Regions from separate parts of the Ensifer sp. LBL genome, predicted to be linked through region 1. Evidence: riboswitches for the same ligand, from Rfam matches in the RefSeq annotation. Region 1 holds a riboswitch; the other holds the start of a gene.
What was found. A riboswitch is a leader RNA that binds a small molecule or an ion and turns the genes downstream of it on or off. The one in region 1 is predicted to bind cobalamin.
Positions count from the first base shown of each region.

Region 2: it holds a riboswitch for cobalamin, as region 1 does, so the genes downstream of both, OKW20_RS22995 (ABC transporter substrate-binding protein) here and bluB (5,6-dimethylbenzimidazole synthase) in region 1, are expected to answer to the same signal.

Region 1 covers NZ_JBNDJY010000003.1:331,135-340,096, reverse strand. Annotated here, with positions in the region: gene OKW20_RS13300 (NADP-dependent malic enzyme) at 1-2,279, shown strand, start outside; gene OKW20_RS13295 (LuxR C-terminal-related transcriptional regulator) at 2,550-3,287, shown strand; gene OKW20_RS13290 (acyl-homoserine-lactone synthase) at 3,428-4,072, shown strand; gene OKW20_RS13285 (DUF2865 domain-containing protein) at 4,225-5,307, shown strand; gene bluB (5,6-dimethylbenzimidazole synthase) at 5,320-6,015, opposite strand; cobalamin riboswitch at 6,062-6,274, opposite strand; gene OKW20_RS13275 (SDR family oxidoreductase) at 6,358-7,170, opposite strand; gene OKW20_RS13270 (phytanoyl-CoA dioxygenase family protein) at 7,259-8,452, opposite strand; gene OKW20_RS13265 (LacI family DNA-binding transcriptional regulator) at 8,556-8,962, shown strand, end outside.
Region 2 covers NZ_JBNDJY010000005.1:661,563-670,524, reverse strand. Annotated here, with positions in the region: gene OKW20_RS23025 (porin) at 1-726, opposite strand, end outside; gene OKW20_RS23020 (hypothetical protein) at 1,410-1,874, opposite strand; gene OKW20_RS23015 (DUF1801 domain-containing protein) at 2,181-2,681, shown strand; gene OKW20_RS23010 (hypothetical protein) at 2,754-4,142, opposite strand; gene OKW20_RS23005 (DUF899 domain-containing protein) at 4,428-5,129, opposite strand; gene OKW20_RS23000 (ArsR/SmtB family transcription factor) at 5,303-5,626, shown strand; cobalamin riboswitch at 5,819-6,011, shown strand; gene OKW20_RS22995 (ABC transporter substrate-binding protein) at 6,162-7,178, shown strand; gene OKW20_RS22990 (FecCD family ABC transporter permease) at 7,175-8,227, shown strand; gene OKW20_RS22985 (ABC transporter ATP-binding protein) at 8,224-8,962, shown strand, end outside.

The DNA.
Region 1 (8,962 bases):
GTCCGGCCAGCGGCGACATCGACCAGCAGGCCCTTTTCTTCCACCGTTATCCCCGCCCGGGAAAGCTCGAAATCCAGCCCACCAAGCCGCTCGGCAACCAGCGCGACCTGGCGCTGGCCTATTCGCCTGGCGTTGCCGCCCCTTGCATCGCCATCCGCGATAACCCGGAACAGGCAGCCGATTTTACCGCCCGCGCCAACCTGGTTGCGGTCATTTCCAACGGCACGGCCGTGCTCGGGCTTGGCAATATCGGCCCGCTGGCGTCAAAGCCGGTCATGGAAGGCAAGGCGGTCCTCTTCAAGAAATTCGCCGGCATCGACGTCTTCGACATCGAAATCGATGCGTCGAGCATCGAGCGCATGGTCGACGTGATTTCGGCGCTGGAGCCGACCTTCGGCGGCATCAACCTTGAAGACATCAAGGCACCGGAATGTTTCGAGGTCGAACGCCGCCTGCGCGAAAAGATGCAGATTCCGGTCTTCCACGACGACCAGCACGGAACGGCGATCATCGTCGCCGCTGCCATCCTCAACGGCCTCGAACTTGCCGGCAAAGACATCGCGACCGCCAAGATCGTCACCTCGGGCGCGGGTGCCGCCGCACTTGCCTGCCTCAACCTTCTCGTGACGCTCGGCGCCAAGCGCGAAAACATCTGGGTGCATGACCTCGAAGGCCTCGTCTACAAGGGTCGCGAGGTGCTGATGGACGAATGGAAGTCCGTCTACGAGCAGGACAGCAGCAATCGTGTGCTCGCCGACAGCATCGGCGGCGCCGACGTGTTCCTCGGCCTCTCGGCCGCCGGCGTCCTGAAGCCGGAACTTCTGGCGCAGATGGCCGAAAAGCCGCTGATCATGGCGCTCGCCAACCCGACACCGGAAATCATGCCGGAAGCCGCCCGCCAGGCCCGTCCGGACGCGATGATCTGCACCGGCCGCTCGGACTTCCCGAACCAGGTCAACAACGTTCTCTGCTTCCCGCATATCTTCCGCGGCGCGCTCGACTGCGGCGCAAGCACGATCAACGAAGAAATGAAAATGGCGGCCGTGCGCGCCATCGCCGGTCTTGCGCGCGAAGAGCCCTCCGACGTTGCCGCCCGCGCCTATTCCGGCGAGACCCCGGTCTTCGGCCCGGACTACCTGATCCCCTCGCCGTTCGACCAGCGCCTGATCCTGCGCATCGCGCCGGCGGTTGCCAAGGCCGCCGAGGAAAGCGGCGTCGCAACCCGTCCGATCCAGGACTATGACGCCTATCTCGACAAGCTGAACCGCTTCGTCTTCCGCTCGGGCTTCATCATGAAGCCGGTCTTTGCCGCTGCCAAGAACGCCCAGAAGAACCGCGTGATCTTTGCCGAAGGCGAAGACGAGCGCGTGCTTCGCGCCGCCCAGGTGCTGCTCGAAGAAGGCACCGCCCGCCCGATCCTGATCGGCCGCCCGCAGATCATCGAGACGCGCCTGCGTCGCTATGGCCTGCGCATCCGCCCGGATGTCGATTTCGAAGTGGTCAACCCCGAAGGCGATCCGCGCTACCGTGACTATGTCGAGGATTACTTCGCTCTCGTCGGACGCCTCGGTGTCATCCCGGAAGCTGCCCGTACCATCGTGCGCACCAACACGACCGTTATCGGTGCGCTCGCCGTCAAGCGCGGCGAAGCGGATGCGCTGATCTGCGGCGTCGAAGGACGCTACAGCAAGCACCTGCGCGACGTCTCGCAGATCATCGGCAAGCGCGACGGCGTGCTCGATTTCTCGGCCTTGAGCCTGTTGATCTCGCAGCGCGGCGCGACCTTCTTCACCGACACCTACGTGAGCTACTGCCCGAGCGCCGAAGAGATCGCCCAGACGACGGTCATGGCGGCGCAGGAAATCCGCCGCTTCGGCATCACCCCGCGCGCAGCCCTCGTCTCGCATTCGAACTTCGGTTCGCGCGATTCGGAGAGTGCCACCAAGATGCGCACGGCGCTGCAGCTCGTGCGGGAACTTGCGCCCGACCTCGAGGTCGACGGCGAAATGCACGGCGATGCCGCGATTTCGGAGGCGCTGCGCCAGCGCGTCATGCCGGACAGCAGCCTGACGAGCGAAGCCAACCTCCTGGTCTTCCCCAATCTCGATGCCGCAAACATCACGCTCGGTGTCGTCAAGACCATGACCGACAGCCTGCATGTCGGCCCGATCCTGCTCGGCTCGGCGCTCCCGGCCCATATCCTGTCGCCGTCCGTCACCTCGCGCGGCGTCGTCAACATGGCGGCTCTGGCGGTGGTCGAAGCCAGCCATCCGGGTTGAGATGGCAACGCGGAGATCGCCACCGGTCTTCGCTTTAATTGGGCGCCATGCCGGCGCCGGCAAAACCGTATCCGGATGTCGCGCCTGCCTCAGGCGCGGCATCGCCGGTTTTACGCATCGCCTGCGAATCAGCCTCCCTCACGCGGCCGATCGGCAGCCGCAATCAAGGCGTGCACAATTGGTATTACACACCAATCGGGAAAGTTTGCGCTGGACAAAAGGTGAACCTCTAACCATGCTGGGGCCTCGGACGAGATTCGGTGTTGTGGCATGACTGAGCAGCAAGCTGTCCTCGACATGCTGGAAATCCTGGAATGCGGCGGCTGCGTGGAGCCCGCTCATTTCTTCACATTGATGCGTCGAACCTTCCGCATTGCCCATCTGCTCTATCTCGAAGCCGAGCCCTATGCGGACGAGCTCAAGGTCTGCCGGTTGCATCACACCTTTGGCGCCTATGCCGCCGAAATCTACCGTGCCCGCAGCCTTCACCGGATCGATCCGATCCTGAAGCTGGCGCTTGGTGGCGTGCGACCGGTGGAATGGACGATGGCGCGGCATCGGTTCCCGGAATGCGAACCGCTGTTCCAGGCCGCCCAGGAGATCGGCATTTCGACCGAGGGCGTCGCCCTGCCATTGCCCTCGCCTGCCGGGCGCATGGCGTTGCTTGCGATCAACGTCAACATGCCGGCCGGCGAATGGACGACCTATCGCCGGCATCACCTGCGTGATTTCCAGCTGGCCGCCAATCTCTTCCATGCCGCCATGCTTGAGCATGGCGCCATGGCTGGCAGCATTTCGACCCGCGAGATGCGTTTGACCGGGCGCGAGACCGAGGTGCTGACCTGGGCTGCCGCCGGCAAGAGCTATTGGGAAATCGCCACGATTCTCGGTATTTCCGAGCGCACCGTGCGCTTCTTCATGACCAATGCGCGGCGCAAGCTGAATGTCGTTTCCAACACCCAGGCCGTGGCACAGGCCGTACGACACGCGCTGATCCCCACCGTTTGACACCCGACGACACACCTCCACCGAAACCCCTCGAAATCTAGTGGCAAATATCGCGCATTTGAACTGTCGCTAGCGACAGTTACGCAACCGCCGCGAGCCTGACAGCATCGCCCCATCCCCAAACTCGGATGGAGAAAACGATGATCAGGATCCTGAACGGAAAGACCCGCGCACAACACCCGGCGGCCGTCGACGACATGTTCCGGTTGCGCAAGCGCGTCTTCCACGACTTCCTGAAATGGGACGTGCAGACCGAAGGCGAATGGGAGATCGACAACTACGACCAGGCAAACCCGCTCTACGTGCTGTCCTATGCCCCCGATACCGGCCGGCTGCGCGGCGCGCTGCGGCTCCTGCCGACGCTCGGCCCGAACATGCTCGACGATACTTTCCCGATCCTGCTTGGCGACAATCCGGAAATCCGTAGCGCTTCGGTCTGGGAATCGAGCCGCTTCTGCATCGAGCCGGAGATTTCGCAGGACCGCGCTTCGAACCAGGTGACGGTCGCGGCTGCCGAACTCATGTGCGGCGTCGGTGAGCTTGGCCTTGCTTCCGGCATCAGCCACATCGTTACGGTGACGGACGTGTTCCTGGAGCGCATGTTCCGCCGCATGGGATGCCCGGGCGAGCGCATCGCCGAACCGCACCGCATCGGCTCGGTCTTCGCGGTTGCCGTTGCCTGGGAAGTGACCCCGGATCTGCTTTCGCGGATGAAAGCGGTCGCTGCGATCGAAGGCACCGTTCTCGACCGCCCGATGTCGCTGGAAACCGCCCGCGCCGCCTAAGCGCGTCCGTCGATCGGCACTGTTAACGCAAACCGTCGCTTGTCGTTGCACGATCACCGACAAGCTCTATGATGGAGGCGAAACAGGAATGCCGATGGCAGCCACCCGCAGAAGTTGGCGCCGACCTGGCAACAGGAAGAGACTTACGCCCCGTGTTCACGCGCCTGAAACACGTCGCTACGGCCCTCGTGCCTTTGGTTCTGATCGGTGCCGGTCCGTCACTGGCATCGACGGCCTGCGACCGACTGAACGCCCGGCTCGCGCAACTGCCTGACTACGTCGCCAGCAATGCCGATGCGCGCGACTATGCAAGCGCAATCTCACGGCAGAACATCGAACTGCGGCGGGCCAAGAACGACCGCCGCCGCGCCGGTTGCGGTGGCGGCAACGCCATCGGCTACGACGGCGGCGACCCCGACACCTGCGGCGGGCTCAACGGTCTCATCGCCGAGATGGAAGACAATCTGCGCATGCTGAAGTCCGAGCGCGAGCAGATCGTCGCCGGCGGCAGCGACGACAGCCGGCGCCGCATCCTCGCAGCACTTGAGATCAACGGTTGCTATGGCGACCGCGAGGAGTTCGCAAGCGTCGAACCGGACGTGCCGGAAAGCCACCGCAACATCGTTGCCGACCTGCCACCGGAGGACGCCTACGGCCCGATGCTCGGACATGGCGAAGACGGCTACGCGCCGCAGGAGCGCTACTATAGCGGCACGCTCAGAACCATGTGCGTGCGCACCTGTGACGGTGCCTTCTTCCCGATCTCTTCGGATGCGACGCCGGCCGATTTCCCACGCGACGAACAGGCCTGCCGGGCCCGCTGCCCAGGGGCTGAGACGGAGCTCTATTTCCACGACCTCAACACGGAAGAGAGCGACAAGATGGTCTCGGCCGTGACCGGCCGTCCCTATACCGAAATGCCCAACGCCTTTGCCTATCGCACCCGCGCCGTCAGCAAGCCCGGCCAGTGCGGCTGCCAGATACCGCAGACCGCCGCAACCACGCCGAAGACGACAGGTACGAAGACCGGCGACGACCAGTCGTCGATCATCGTCATCGAGACGAAGAAGCCGGAAGCGGCGGGCGAGACTGTCAAGGTGCCGGCCGAAGAGCGGCCCTATGATCCGTCGAAGAACAAGGTGCGCGTCGTCGGCCCCACCTACCTGCCGCAGGAAGAAACTGCGATCGACCTCAAGCACCCGAAGGGACCGGCCTATCAGCCGGTCCAGAATTGATCGGACGAAGCCTTACGCCTTCTCCTTGCTGCATCCCCATCCTTCTTCGAAAACCAGGTCCTCGAGCGGAAGGCGCTGGCGCCAGCCCTTCACGGCGAGTTCCGGCTGCTGATAGAGGCGGTCGACATAGCCGAGGCAGAGCCAGGCGACGATCTCGATATCGTCGGGGATGCCGAGGATCGCCTTGATCTCGGCCTCGTGGAAGATGCTGACCCAGCCGACACCCACCCCTTCGGCGCGCGCTGCAAGCCAGAGGTTCTGCACGGCGCAGACGGTGGAATAGACGTCCATCTGCGGATTGTGGGTACGCCCGAGCACGACAGTGCCGCCGCGCGTGCGGTCGCAGGTGACGCAGATGCTGAGCGGCGCCTTGCGAATGCCTTCGAGCTTCAACGCGCGATACTTTCCCTGCTGTTCCGCCTCGAACATCAGCGCGGCCTCGTCATTGGCGCGGCGAAACGCCTGCCAAACCCGCTCGCGCGTTTCTTCCGCCCGCACCAGCACGAAGTTCCAGGGCTGCATGAAGCCCACGGACGGGGCGCTGTGTGCCGCGGCCAGCAGGCGCCTGATCAGATCATCGGGCAATGGCTCGGGCAGGAATTCATCGCGCACGTCGCGACGTGTCTCGATGGCACGGTAGACGGCCTCCCGCTCTTGCAGCGAAAAGGCACCGGCAGCCGCAAGGCCGCCCTTCGGTTCAGTCAGCATCGTTCGATCCCCAACAATGCGAAAACCTCCCGCCGTCCACGCGGGGTTCGGTCTATCTCGCCAGGCCGGTCTTCTGACTTCGGTTCAACCGATCGCCCCACCTTCCCAGATCGATTGAAGATCCAGTGGCAGAACCTTGAATCAATTCAAGGCCATCTTAGACGCGATCGTCCCCGTCACAGCGTTGGGCACGTTCCGGAATTTCGACCGGATTCCCGATTCTCCCGCTTTCGCGGGCACCTGACGACGGCACTAAGTGCACAGCCGTTTGACAAAGACAAGCGGCGCCGTCCCGGTCGGGAACTGGTGCGCCGCTTTCCACCTGCTTCTTGCTGCCTCGCCTCAGAGCGGAGCGACCGGATGCGGCGAACCGTCATAGGCGCCCCAGATCGACTGGTCGAAGCAGATGACCGATCCGGTCATCAGTCCGGATTCGGCCGACGACAGGTAGGCGCAGGCACGCGCCACCTCGGCCGGATCGACGAGCCGGCCGAAAGGCTGGCTAGCCGCCGCCTTTTCGAGCCAATCGGCAGCCGCGCCGTGAAACTCGCGCTGTATGCGGTCTTCGCCTTCGGAAGCCATCCAGCCGATATTCAGCCCGTTGACGCGGATGCGGTTGCGCAGCAGCGCATAGGCCGTGTTCTTGGTCAGCGTTTCGAGCGCGCCTTTCGACGAGCAATAGGCGGCGATGAACGGCTGGCCGGCCATCGCCGACATCGAGCCGATGTTGACGATCGTGCCTTCGGTCTTCTCGCGCCGCATGACTTTCACCGCTTCCTGCATCAGGAAGAACGGTGCGCGCACGTTGATCGCGAACATGCGGTCGAAGAGTTCGGGCGTGGTATCGAGGATGGTGCCGCGGTCGGTGATGGCCGCAGCGTTGACCAGCGCATCGACCCGGCCGAATTCGGCGTCGCAAGCGGCGACCACCTTGCGGGCGTCGTCCACTTTCTCCAGATCGGCTTCGACATAGACGACTTTCGCGCCATGTGCCTTGCCGATCTGCTCGGCCTTCGCCCATCCCTTGGCGGCGTTGCGCCCGCAAATGACGATACCCTTGGCGCCACGCTCAGCGAAAAGGCCAGCAATCGTCGCGCCCAGCCCCTGCGTACCACCGGTGACGATGGCGATCTTGCCCTGCAATTGTCCACTCATCGAATTCCTCCCTCGGAAATGATCGTTTGAAACGGCTGCGGCTCCCGGGTGAAACACGCCGGGAGCCTGTCAAATGGTAGCTCGCGCGTCAGCTCAGCTTGCGTTTCGCCTGCGCCTCAAGCACCGCAAGAAACTCCTCCTCGCCCGTTCCCGCAGTGAGCGCCTCGCGCATCAATTGCGCCTGCGTCTCCGGCGCCAGCCCGCCGATTGGCGGGTCTCGGTCAAGATTGGTCGGGAACGAGTAGCCTTCGGCACAGGAGGCGATGGCATTGGCCGCTTCCGCCCGCGACAGCTTGCCGTTCGCCAGCAAGGCCCGCAAGGCCGGATAGAGCGCCGCGCTCATCGTCAGTCGATCGACGGTTTCCATGGCGCGCCCGAAGGCCGAGGACACCTGCAGCAGGTTGGCGACGCGGCGGATATCTTGGGAGCGGTTGGTGCCGGCAGCATGAAAGAGCGCCGGATTGAAGAAGACGACGTCACCCTTTTCAAGCGGGAGCTGCACGTGATGTGCGTCGAAATAGGCGCGGAATTCCGGCCGGTTGAGCGCCAGATAGCCCGGCACATAGGTCTGGCTATAGGGCAGGAATAGCGTCGGTCCGCTTTCGAGCGGCATGTCGCAATGGGCAACCGCGCCCTGCAGCGTCAGCACCGGCGAAAGCTTGTGGACATGCGCCGGATACTGCTCGATCACGGCCGCCGTCTGGAAGCCGAGGTGATAGTCTCGGTGCGCCGATTGCGCCGCCCCGCCCGGGTTGACCCGGTTGACCTGCGCCGTCATCTGGTAGTTCGGCCCGAGCCAGGCCTCGCTGACGAGCGCGATGACGGCATTGCCGTAATAGGCGGCGAAATTCTCCGGTGCGTTCAGGCAGTGCTTTTCCAGCGAGTTCCAGATGCGGTCGTTGGCGCCGGGCTTGGCGAAGTGATCGCCGCCACCGCTGTTGCTGCGATGTTGCTCTTCGATGATGGCGTCGAAGACCCCGCTTGCGACGTCGATTGCCGCCGTATCGGCATAGGCGCGCTTGAAGACCGCCACGCCGGGGCCCGTTGCCAGCGCCTCGCAGATTTCCGCCAGAACCGAACGCCGCGCCTCGCCGTCGCCGCACGCCGCAATCAACGCGGCGCTGTCATAGATCAGGACGTTCTTTTCGCAGCCGGAGGCATGGGGATAGTCGGACAGATTGGTCTGGCGTTCGACTTCCGCCCGGAACGCCTCGAGATCGCAGGCCTCCTCGGTGAGCCAGACACGGTCGATCCGCTGGCGCGCTTTGTTGTCGGTCTTCATCGCGTTTCCTCCTCTGAAACATCCTGATGAACACGACTATAGGCGGCGGCAAAACATGATATAGAGCAAGAATCCATCAAAAATCCATCAGGAGCGCGCAACGATGGCCCATCCGTTTCTGGTCAAGGACATCGCCTTTCAGGCCGGCCTCAGCACCGCGACCGTCGATCGTGTGCTCAACGAGCGGCCGGGCGTGCGCCGCCAGACGGAGGCCCGGGTTCGCGCAGCCATCGAGGAACTGGAAAAGCAGCAGGCCGGCCTCGACATCCAGGGGCGCAAGTTCGCGATCGATATCGTCATGGAGTCGCCGCAGCGCTTTACCGATGCGGTGCGGCGCGCCTTCGAGAGCGAGGCGCTGACCTTCGCGCCCACCGTCTTTCGCTGCCGGTTTCACTTTGCCGAGACGATGCGCCCGCAGGACATCGTGCAACTGCTCGACCGGATCCGGCTGCGCGGAACCGACGGATTGGTGCTGAAGGCGCCAGATGTACCCGAGATCGTCGCCGCCGT
Region 2 (8,962 bases), on a different contig from region 1:
AAAGCCCTGGAGCACGCCCGGGCCGAGATCCGCCGACACCAGGCCGCGGATGGCGCCCTGCTTCACCTCGGTGTCGTAACCGCCGAGCAGGTCGAAGGATGCGCCGCCGAGCGAGACCGAAACGATGCCTTCGACGCCAACCCCGTTGTTCTTCGAGGTTAGGCCTTCGAGCTCGTCGATGGCGATACCTGCCTGGAACGCGCCGGCGTCATAGGTGTAGGAGATCGAGTTGAAGACGGTCGTGTCGTTGCCGCTGATGTCGGTTTCGCCGTTCAGACCCTTGTCCCACCAGCTGGCGAAGTGGCCAGCACGCAAGCCCGCGAGCTGGATGTAGGCTTCGTCGAGCTTGAAGTTGTTGTGGGCGTCGTTGTCGGTATCGGCCTGAATGGCGATGTAGCTGGTGAGCGCGCCGTATTCCGTATCGTTCTTCGCCTCGAGGATCAGCTGCGCGCGGGCAAAAGCATCCCAGTCTGAAGTCGACTGCTTGCCTTCCCAGCGACCAGCGCTTTCGCGCGGACCGAAGTTCGTCTGGAAGCGTACATAACCGCCGATGCGCAGGCAGGTTTCGGTTCCGGGAATGTAGAAGAAGCCGGTGCCGAATGCGTCGCAGACACGGACATATTCCGTCGGCTCCGGTTCGGCCGCGATGATTGCGTCTGCCGCCTGGACGCTGGACGTCGCCGCGATCGCGGCAGCCGATCCCAAAAGTATGCTTTTCATCGTCATGGGAAAATCCCTCTCATTGTTCGATCAGGCAAGATGGCCGCATCACCCGATGTGGATCCGCGACCTACTTGCTTCGCGCTGTGGTTGTTGGCGCCACCCGATCTTCGGCTGGCCAGCGCATGCAATCGGGTATCACGATTTTACCAAAAGTGAATTCGTAAAGTTTATAATCTCAATTCAAAATTACAGCATGATCGATCCATATTGCAAAATTGCTACATATTAGCATTTCACCAGGCTGAATTCCGTTGGCGAGACGTTTGCTTTCATGATGGCTATGATCTCAATTGAGATTAATATTTTTATGTATTGACTTTGAATCGTGCGGTGTTAGAAAAACGCTGCCTTGAGAAGAAGGCGATCTCCAAGTGGTCAACGCCGCCAGTCCATCCCTGCGACTGGCGGCGTTCGCTTTTGGCTCCGCGGCAACGCGAATCGTCTCGCCTCGGCACGTTGCTGGAGCGGCGCAAGCGGGCGGCAGGGGACGGGCTCTGGCCATCGCCCGACGCTGCAGATCGACGAGGGCAGGCAGCAAGCGCTGCCGGAAAGATGGCGTCCGGTTTCCGCAACGGTTGTGCCGGTTCTAATCGGAGAGCTTCGGGATCGGGCAGGCGTTGTGCTGGTGGAGCGCGAACGCGCGGACACGACTGCAACCGCAGCCGTGTGGGCGGAAGCCGCCTTTTTCAGCCCAGGCGGGCTACGGCCATTCGGGCATGCTCATAAGGACTGTAGCACTCGGATCCCTGCAGGCGCGCGACGATGGCTATGGGATCCCAGATCGGCTTCGTTTGCGCCGTGAAAAGATCGGCAGACAGATGATGATCCTGTGCCTTGAAGTGGCCGTCGCGGACGCCGTTCTCGATGATACCTCCGACGATGCCCTGAAGCCGTCGGAGATGTTTGCGGGGGACCGGTCGATCGATGGCGAGAAGCAGGGCTTCGCGGCGAGGCGATGCGGCCGTCAACACGTGCAGGCTCAGGAAGTGCAGGCTGAGGCGGTGCTGGTCGAGAAGGTGGTCGACGAGCTTGTCCGGCGCTTCGACCGGTCGGCGCGCGTTCGCCGTTGCAACGGCAATCCGTTCTTTCAGCACCCTGAGAATGACGGCATCAAGGTGGTGTCCGGCGGTCAAGGTGTTGATGGAGAGCACGCTCGAGATCCCGAATGGTGGCTCGTGACGAGCCGCTGCTGCACATGTCCGGGATCGCAGGGATCCCGACCGTCTGCATGCCATGACCCTACGGCGATGGAGAGATGCCGTGCCGATTGCCAATACTTGGCGAAGCGTCTTGCGGATCGAGTTGCAGTCCGCAACGCAGCTGAAGCTGGAGGTTCATCCTTGACCAATGCATAGCTGGATGGCTATGTGTCGTGCATAGCCATTCGGGTATGGACTCCGTGACCGTGTCGGAGGATCCGACCCGCGACGAACTGACGGAAAAGTCGAGGTCCGCGCATGTCTGAGAAGAAAATCGGAAAGAACGCATCGAAAGCTGCTTCCGCTGCGCCAAGGGCAACGAGCGGACGCAAGACTCCGCCGACAAAGTCGGCCGATGGCGTAGTCCTCCTGACCGGCGGCAACCCGCAGATCGCCAAGGGCTATGGAGACGCCCCGATACAGCAATACATCGCTGCGATGCCGGGATGGAAAAGCGATCTGGGCAAACGTCTTGACCGGCTGATCGTTGAGGCCGTTCCCGGTGTCGAAAAGGCGGTCAAATGGAACTCTCCCTTTTATGGCATGGAAAAGGATGTCTGGTTCCTCGGCTTTCACTGCATGACGAAATACGTGAAGGTCGCTTTCTTCCGCGGCGCGCAGTTCAGCCCCATGCCGCCCGGCACGTCGAAACAGCCGGATGTGCGCTATCTCGACATCTATGAGGCCGACGAACTCGACGAGGCGCAGTTCCTGGACTGGGTCAAACAAGCCAGCGAGCTGCCGGGCGAAAACATGTAAAGCGTCGCCGCAGCGCGAATCCGCCGCCGCCCGGAATGGCCGGGCCCGGCTTGCTTCCCCACAAGCGGCACCTTAATCGGCGTTGCCCACCATGAGGACCTGCATGACTGTGGCCATTGCAGGGTCGGTGCCGGTGGCATAGTCGGCAAAGCTCGTCGAGCGCGGGATGTCCGGCTGAAGCGGGCCTGCCGGAACGTCATAGGCGTAATTCAGGAGGAAACAGGTCCTGATCTCCGACAGGCTGCATCCATGCTCCCAGTCGTGATAGGCCGTCGAATAGCGGATGGTGATCTTCGAGTTCGGCAAAACCGTGCGGCCGCCTTCACCCCAGAACTGCAGCCGGTCTCCCATCGGCTCGCCGACAAGAACTGTGCGCGTCCCGCCGAAATGCCTCAGGCGCGCCGCCGTGCTGATCGCCGCCGAAAAGGTGTTTGCGCTGGTCAGCACAAACAGCCGTCCGTCAGGCGGCAGGATGGCCGGGAGCCTTTGCGAGAAATCGGCGGTCAATTCGTAGTTACCGCCATTGTTGAACCGCAGATCGACGACTGCATTGCGTATGGGCTTTTTCTCCGCTTCATCCAGCATCTTGGCGAGCCCCTGCGACAGGCCTTCCGGCGCTCCATCCCTGATGCGGTTGATCTGGACATAGAGCAGATCGGGCAAGGGATAGTGGTGCCAATAATTGGCGTCGGGGCGCGTGAGATAGGCCGGCAGCGTGACGTCGTCGAGCACGTGCTGCCACCCGGCGTCGCGACCGGTCTGCGACAGGGGACTGAAATCGCGTCGAGGCCAGACATGGGCGTTCAACGGTTCCGGCGCGCCGGGCGTGGCAAGAAGAGGGATCTGCGCGACGTTTCCATCCTTTAGGCGGATGAGATAGGCGCTTTCCCGCGGGCTTTCGGCAAGGCCGGCTGCATGGAGCAATTCCGGCGAAATCGCGACATTCGGGACGAATTCCCTGGCGAGATTGGCGGGTCCGCCGAAATGGGGCCGCAGCGCATCGACAAAAGCCTCCGTCGCCCGTCCATTCACTTCAAGGATCTCTCCGCCCAGAAGGTGCGATTGGTCGCCTGTCGCTGCGATCACGAACAGGCCTTCGGCAAACCAGCCGAGCCGGATCGGAACCGCATTGAAACTGTGGCCACCGACGAGGCCGACGACGCTGGTGTGCCCATTGTCTGCGATGGCGACCGCCTTTGCTGCCGCCATCGCCAGGCCGGCGCGGTCGAGATCGTCGGCCCGTTGTTCGATCGCATCAAGGGAGCCCGTAAACGCTGCCTGGGCGGCTGGCGAGAAGCTTCGGTCAACCTCGATCAGGCGCCGCAGATGGGCAAGGTCCTGCCTGTTGCGTTCCAGTTGCGAGGCTGCGGCCGGAAAGTCGCTCCGGGGATAGGTCTTCAGCGTTGGGTAGAGAATGACGGCAAGCGGCGCGACCACCAGGAGAAGCAGGGCGGCCAACATGATCGATGCAATCCGAACGCGTCGCCGCCAAAACCTCTTGCCGCTCGGTGCCGGACCGTCCTTGCGGTTTTGCGTCGCGTTTCCCATCGATTGCCGCCCCCATCGGCGCGCCTCTTAGAAGCGCGATCCATCCCCACGTTCGGCGCTCCGTGCCGGGCCGGTGGCATCCCTTCACCATTGCCGCGATCCCTGTTCGGGTTCGCGGCAATGACGCAGGTCTGGCGATCGGCCAGACAAGACGTAGGAGCGGTGGCTCGACAATTCCATGTTCGCCGCCGCGGAAAATCAGAAGGCCGGTTCGGTCCCGTATTCGTCGTGCCGCCGGTTCCAGACATAGGGTTCTGTCTGCGGCCATCCCGCAGGAGAGGCTTCCCATGTTTCCTGTCGACCGTAGGGCGTCAGATCCAGATAGGTCCACATGCTGCCGAGATACTCCACGCCACGCGCACCGTTGAAATAGGTGCGGTAGATATGATCGCCGTCCCTGAGGAAGACGCTGACGCCATGGCGCTCGCTGGTCCTTGTCGGGTCATCCGGATCGGCGACCGTGGCTCCCATGTCGTGGTTGAAGTCGCTCGCCATGGAAGAGTACCAGACCGGGTGCTGCCACTGCATCCGGGCCTGGTATTTCTGCAGCGTCTCCAGCGGCGCGCGCGAAATCAGCACGATGGACGTATCGCGTGCGTTGAGATGCGCCGGATGGGTCATCGCGTCCACGACCCAGGAGCAGCCGTCGCAGCCCGCCTTCCATCCGGGCGCGAACATGAAGTGATAGACGATCAGTTGCCGCCGTCCGTCGAAGAGGTCGGCGAGGCTTACCGTGCCTTCGGGCCCCTCGAACGAATAGTCCTTGTCGATCCTGACCATCGGCAAGCGCCGGCGCTCGGCACTCACTTCATCGCGTGCGCGGGTGAGTGCCTTCTCCCTGGCAATCTGTTTTTCGAGTGCGGCTTGCCACTCGTCCATTGAAGCGATTTTAGGCAGCATTCTCAATCATCTCCCTTTGGGGCGGTTTGCTTGGAGGTGTCGGCGCAAGGCTGAACTCCGACCGACGGAGTCCAGCCATCAGGCTCGGTTGGAGTGCTCGCGAAAGCTCGCAAACCCGTCTCATCGGCGCCGTCTCCGTTGCGTCCGCTTTCAATATGTTGTAAAAACATAACGTGTCAAGCAAGCAGGACGAAGATCTGGTTTTCAAGGCATTGGCTCACCCGCGCAGGCGGGCGATGCTTGATCGTCTCAAGGGCGAGGCGCAGACCACGGGCATGCTCTGCGCGGCCTTTTCAGACATGGATCGCTGCACCGTGATGCAGCATCTGAACGTGCTGGAGGACGCCGACTTGATCATCGTCAGGCGGGCAGGACGCGAGCGCTGGAACTATCTCAATGCGCTGCCGATCAAGCACATTCACGACCGCTGGATCAGCGACTATGCCGCCCATGCCGTGGCCATTCTCGACAGGCTGAAGACTGGCCTCGAAGGGTAAGTCTGAAGATGGTGTGAATTACGGATCACTTAAACAGTATTCATTTGCGTATAGTTTTCGACAATCGGCAATGTTCTCCCTATTTGCGGGGAGTGATATTTAGTGAAATTACGAGACGCGAAAGAATTTCTACCTTTCTTGGCAAGTGGTTTCGAAAGCGCCGCTTTCATGCTTGCGCTCCACTCGTTCGTTGAGTAGTGAATTCTCGTCGGTTTCCGAAAGGAAATAACAGGGAATTCGCCGCGGCTCGCCGCGAAACGAAACTGCCCCCGCAACTGTAGGCGGCCAGTCCTCTCTCGAAAATGCCACTGGACGATGGTCCGGGAAGGCCGAGAGGGAGCCAAGACCCGTCAGTCAGGAGACCTACCGACACCTGTAACTGAACAAGCCGGGCGGGGTGTCCGGGGAGGTTGTCGATGTCGTTGGTCGCGCCACAAGTGCCGGCTGTCGATGTTCTCTTGAACATCGGTTCGATCATTGCGTCCTGGCTCGTCCCCTCCGATCCGCGCGATCAAAAGATCGGAGACAATGTGCCATGACCGCTTCGCGTTTCCTGCTTGCCGCCTCTGGCTTCGCCTTCTTCGCCACCGCCGCTGCTGCCGAACCCACCGCCTATCCGCTGACCCTGGACAATTGCGGCGAGGCGATCACCTTCGACAAGGCGCCGGCGACTTCGGCGACCGTCGGGCAGGCGGCAACCGAGGTTCTCTACTCGCTCGGCCTCGGCGACAAGGTTACGGGCACGTCGGTCTGGTTCAATGACGTGCTGCCGGAATTTGCCGAGGTCAATGCCAAGGTTCCGCGCCTGGCGGACAACGACCCGAGCTTTGAAAGCGTCGTCGCCAAGAAACCGGGGCTCGTCGCCGTGCAGTTCGTCTGGCACGTCGGCCCCGAAGGGATCGTTGCGACCCGAACCCAGTTCCACGAAGTGGGAATTCCGACCTATGTCCTTCCGGCCGACTGCGTCGCCAAGGACAACTCGGTGGGTGTGGACGGCACGCGCAGCGCGCTCTTCTCGACTGCCAGCATCCATCAGGGCGTGCGTGAACTCGCGCAGATCTTCGATGTTCAGGACAAAGGCGAGGCATTCGTCGCGGAACTCGCCAAGCGTGAGGCCAACGCCATCGAGCAGGCCAAGGCGCTCAATTTGAAGGATGTGTCCGCGGCCTTCTGGTTCTCCAGCGCGGAGATGGACATCGATCCCTATGTGGCCGGCCGGAAGGGAGCGCCTGCCTACATGATGGACAAGCTCGGCATCCGCAACGTGGTCGGCTCCGACGAGGAATGGCCGGTCGTCGGTTGGGAAACGATCGCCAAGGCCAACCCCACCATGATCGTCATCGCCAAGATGGATCGCCGGCGCTTTCCGGCCGACGACTACCTGAAGAAGATCGAGTTCCTGAAGACCGATCCGGTTGCCAGCCAGATGGACGCGGTGAAGAACAACCGCATCGTCGTCATGGATGCGCACGCGATGGACGCCACGATCAGAACGGTCGCCGGCATCGAAGTTCTCTCCGCTGCGCTTAAGGATTTCGGGTTGGCGAAGTGAAGACCGGCCTCTCGCGGCGCGCCCCTGCTTCCCGGCTTGGCCGGGCAGCCACGGGGACATTGGCTCTGTTTGCCGCCGTTCTTTCCGGAACCTGCATCGGCGAAACGCCGATACCCGTCTTGACGGTTCTCCAGACCTTGGCGAACAAGATTTTCGGCGCGACCTATGGGCTCGATCCCATCGATGTCGGGATCATCTGGAACTACCGCCTGCCGCGGGCGATCGTTGCCGCCTGCTGTGGGGCGGGCCTCGCGGTTTCGGGCATGGTGCTCCAGTCCCTCCTGCGCAACGCCCTGGCGGATCCCTATCTTCTCGGCATCTCCGCCGGCGCCTCGACCGGCGCAGTGGCCGTCACTGTCGCAGGCCTCGGCGCCGGCGCGGTCTCCATGTCGCTCGGCGCCTTTGTCGGTGCCGTGACAGCTTTCCTGATGGTGGCGATCCTCGCTCGTGCCGCCGGTGGCGGGGTCACCCTGCGCGGAACAGGGCAGATCGTGCTTGCCGGCATCGCCGGATCGCAACTCTTCAACGCGCTGACCTCTTTCATCATCACCAAGTCGGCCAATGCGGAGCAGGCGCGGGGCATCATGTTTTGGCTGCTCGGCAACCTCAGCGGTGCGCGGTGGCCGGACGTCTGGCTGGCCGTGCCCGTGGCCCTTGTCGGGCTCGGCGCCTGCATCTGGTATGCCCGTGCGCTCGACGCCTTTTCCTTCGGGGCGGAATCCGCCGCCTCGCTCGGCGTGCCCGTGCGGGTCGTCCAGGTGGTGCTGATCGGCCTTACCGCGCTGGTGACGGCCGTGATGGTCAGCATTGTCGGCTCCATCGGCTTCGTCGGGCTCGTGATACCGCATGCGGCCCGTTTCCTGGTTGGTGTGCGTCATGGCCGGCTCGGCCCGGCAACCGCCCTCATGGGGGCGGTCTTTCTGATCGCGGCGGATATCCTGTCGCGGACGATCGTTCCTGGCCAGGTGCTGCCGATCGGCGTGATCACCGCCCTGGTTGGGGCACCGGCCTTTGCCCTGATCCTTATCCGCGGGAGGCGCCGATCATGATCCTGGAAGCACGCGATCTCGGCTGGTCCGTCCGCGGCAAGGCGATCGTTTCCCATGTAGATCTCGCCGTGCGGCAGGGAGAGACACTCGGCCTTGTCGGCCCCAACGGCTCCGGCAAATCGACCTTGATGCGGCTGCTGGCCGGCATCGTCCGGTCGACGTCGGGCGAGGTGCGGATCAACGGGCAGATGCTGCACGCCATGCCACGCCGCCAGGCTGCCCAGTTGATCGCCTTCCTCGAGCAGCAAGCCGAGACGACGGAAGCGATCTCGGTTCGCGATGCGGTCGAACTTGGCCGCACGCCCTGGCTCACGCCGCTGCAGCCCTGGTCGGCCGAAGACGACCGGATTGTCAGGCAAGCGCTCGACGATACCGATATGGCGGGCTTCGAAAACCGTTCGTGGGCAACACTTTCCGGCGGGGAACGCCAGCGGGTTCACCTGGCGCGGGCCTTGGCGCAACAGCCGCAGGTCCTGTTGCTCGACGAGCCGACAAATCACCTGGATATCCAGCACCAGCTTTCGATCCTGAAGCTGGTGGCTGACCTGCCGATAACCTCCGTGGTCGCCTTGCACGATCTCAACCAGGCCTTTGGCTGCGACCGCGTCGGCATGATGTCCGCCGGCCGGCTGGTGGCGCTGGGGCCGCCGCGTGAAGTCCTGACCGTCGAACGGATCGCCGCCGTCTTCGGTGTTCGTGCGAGCATCGTCGTCGACCCCGAGGACGGAACCTCCA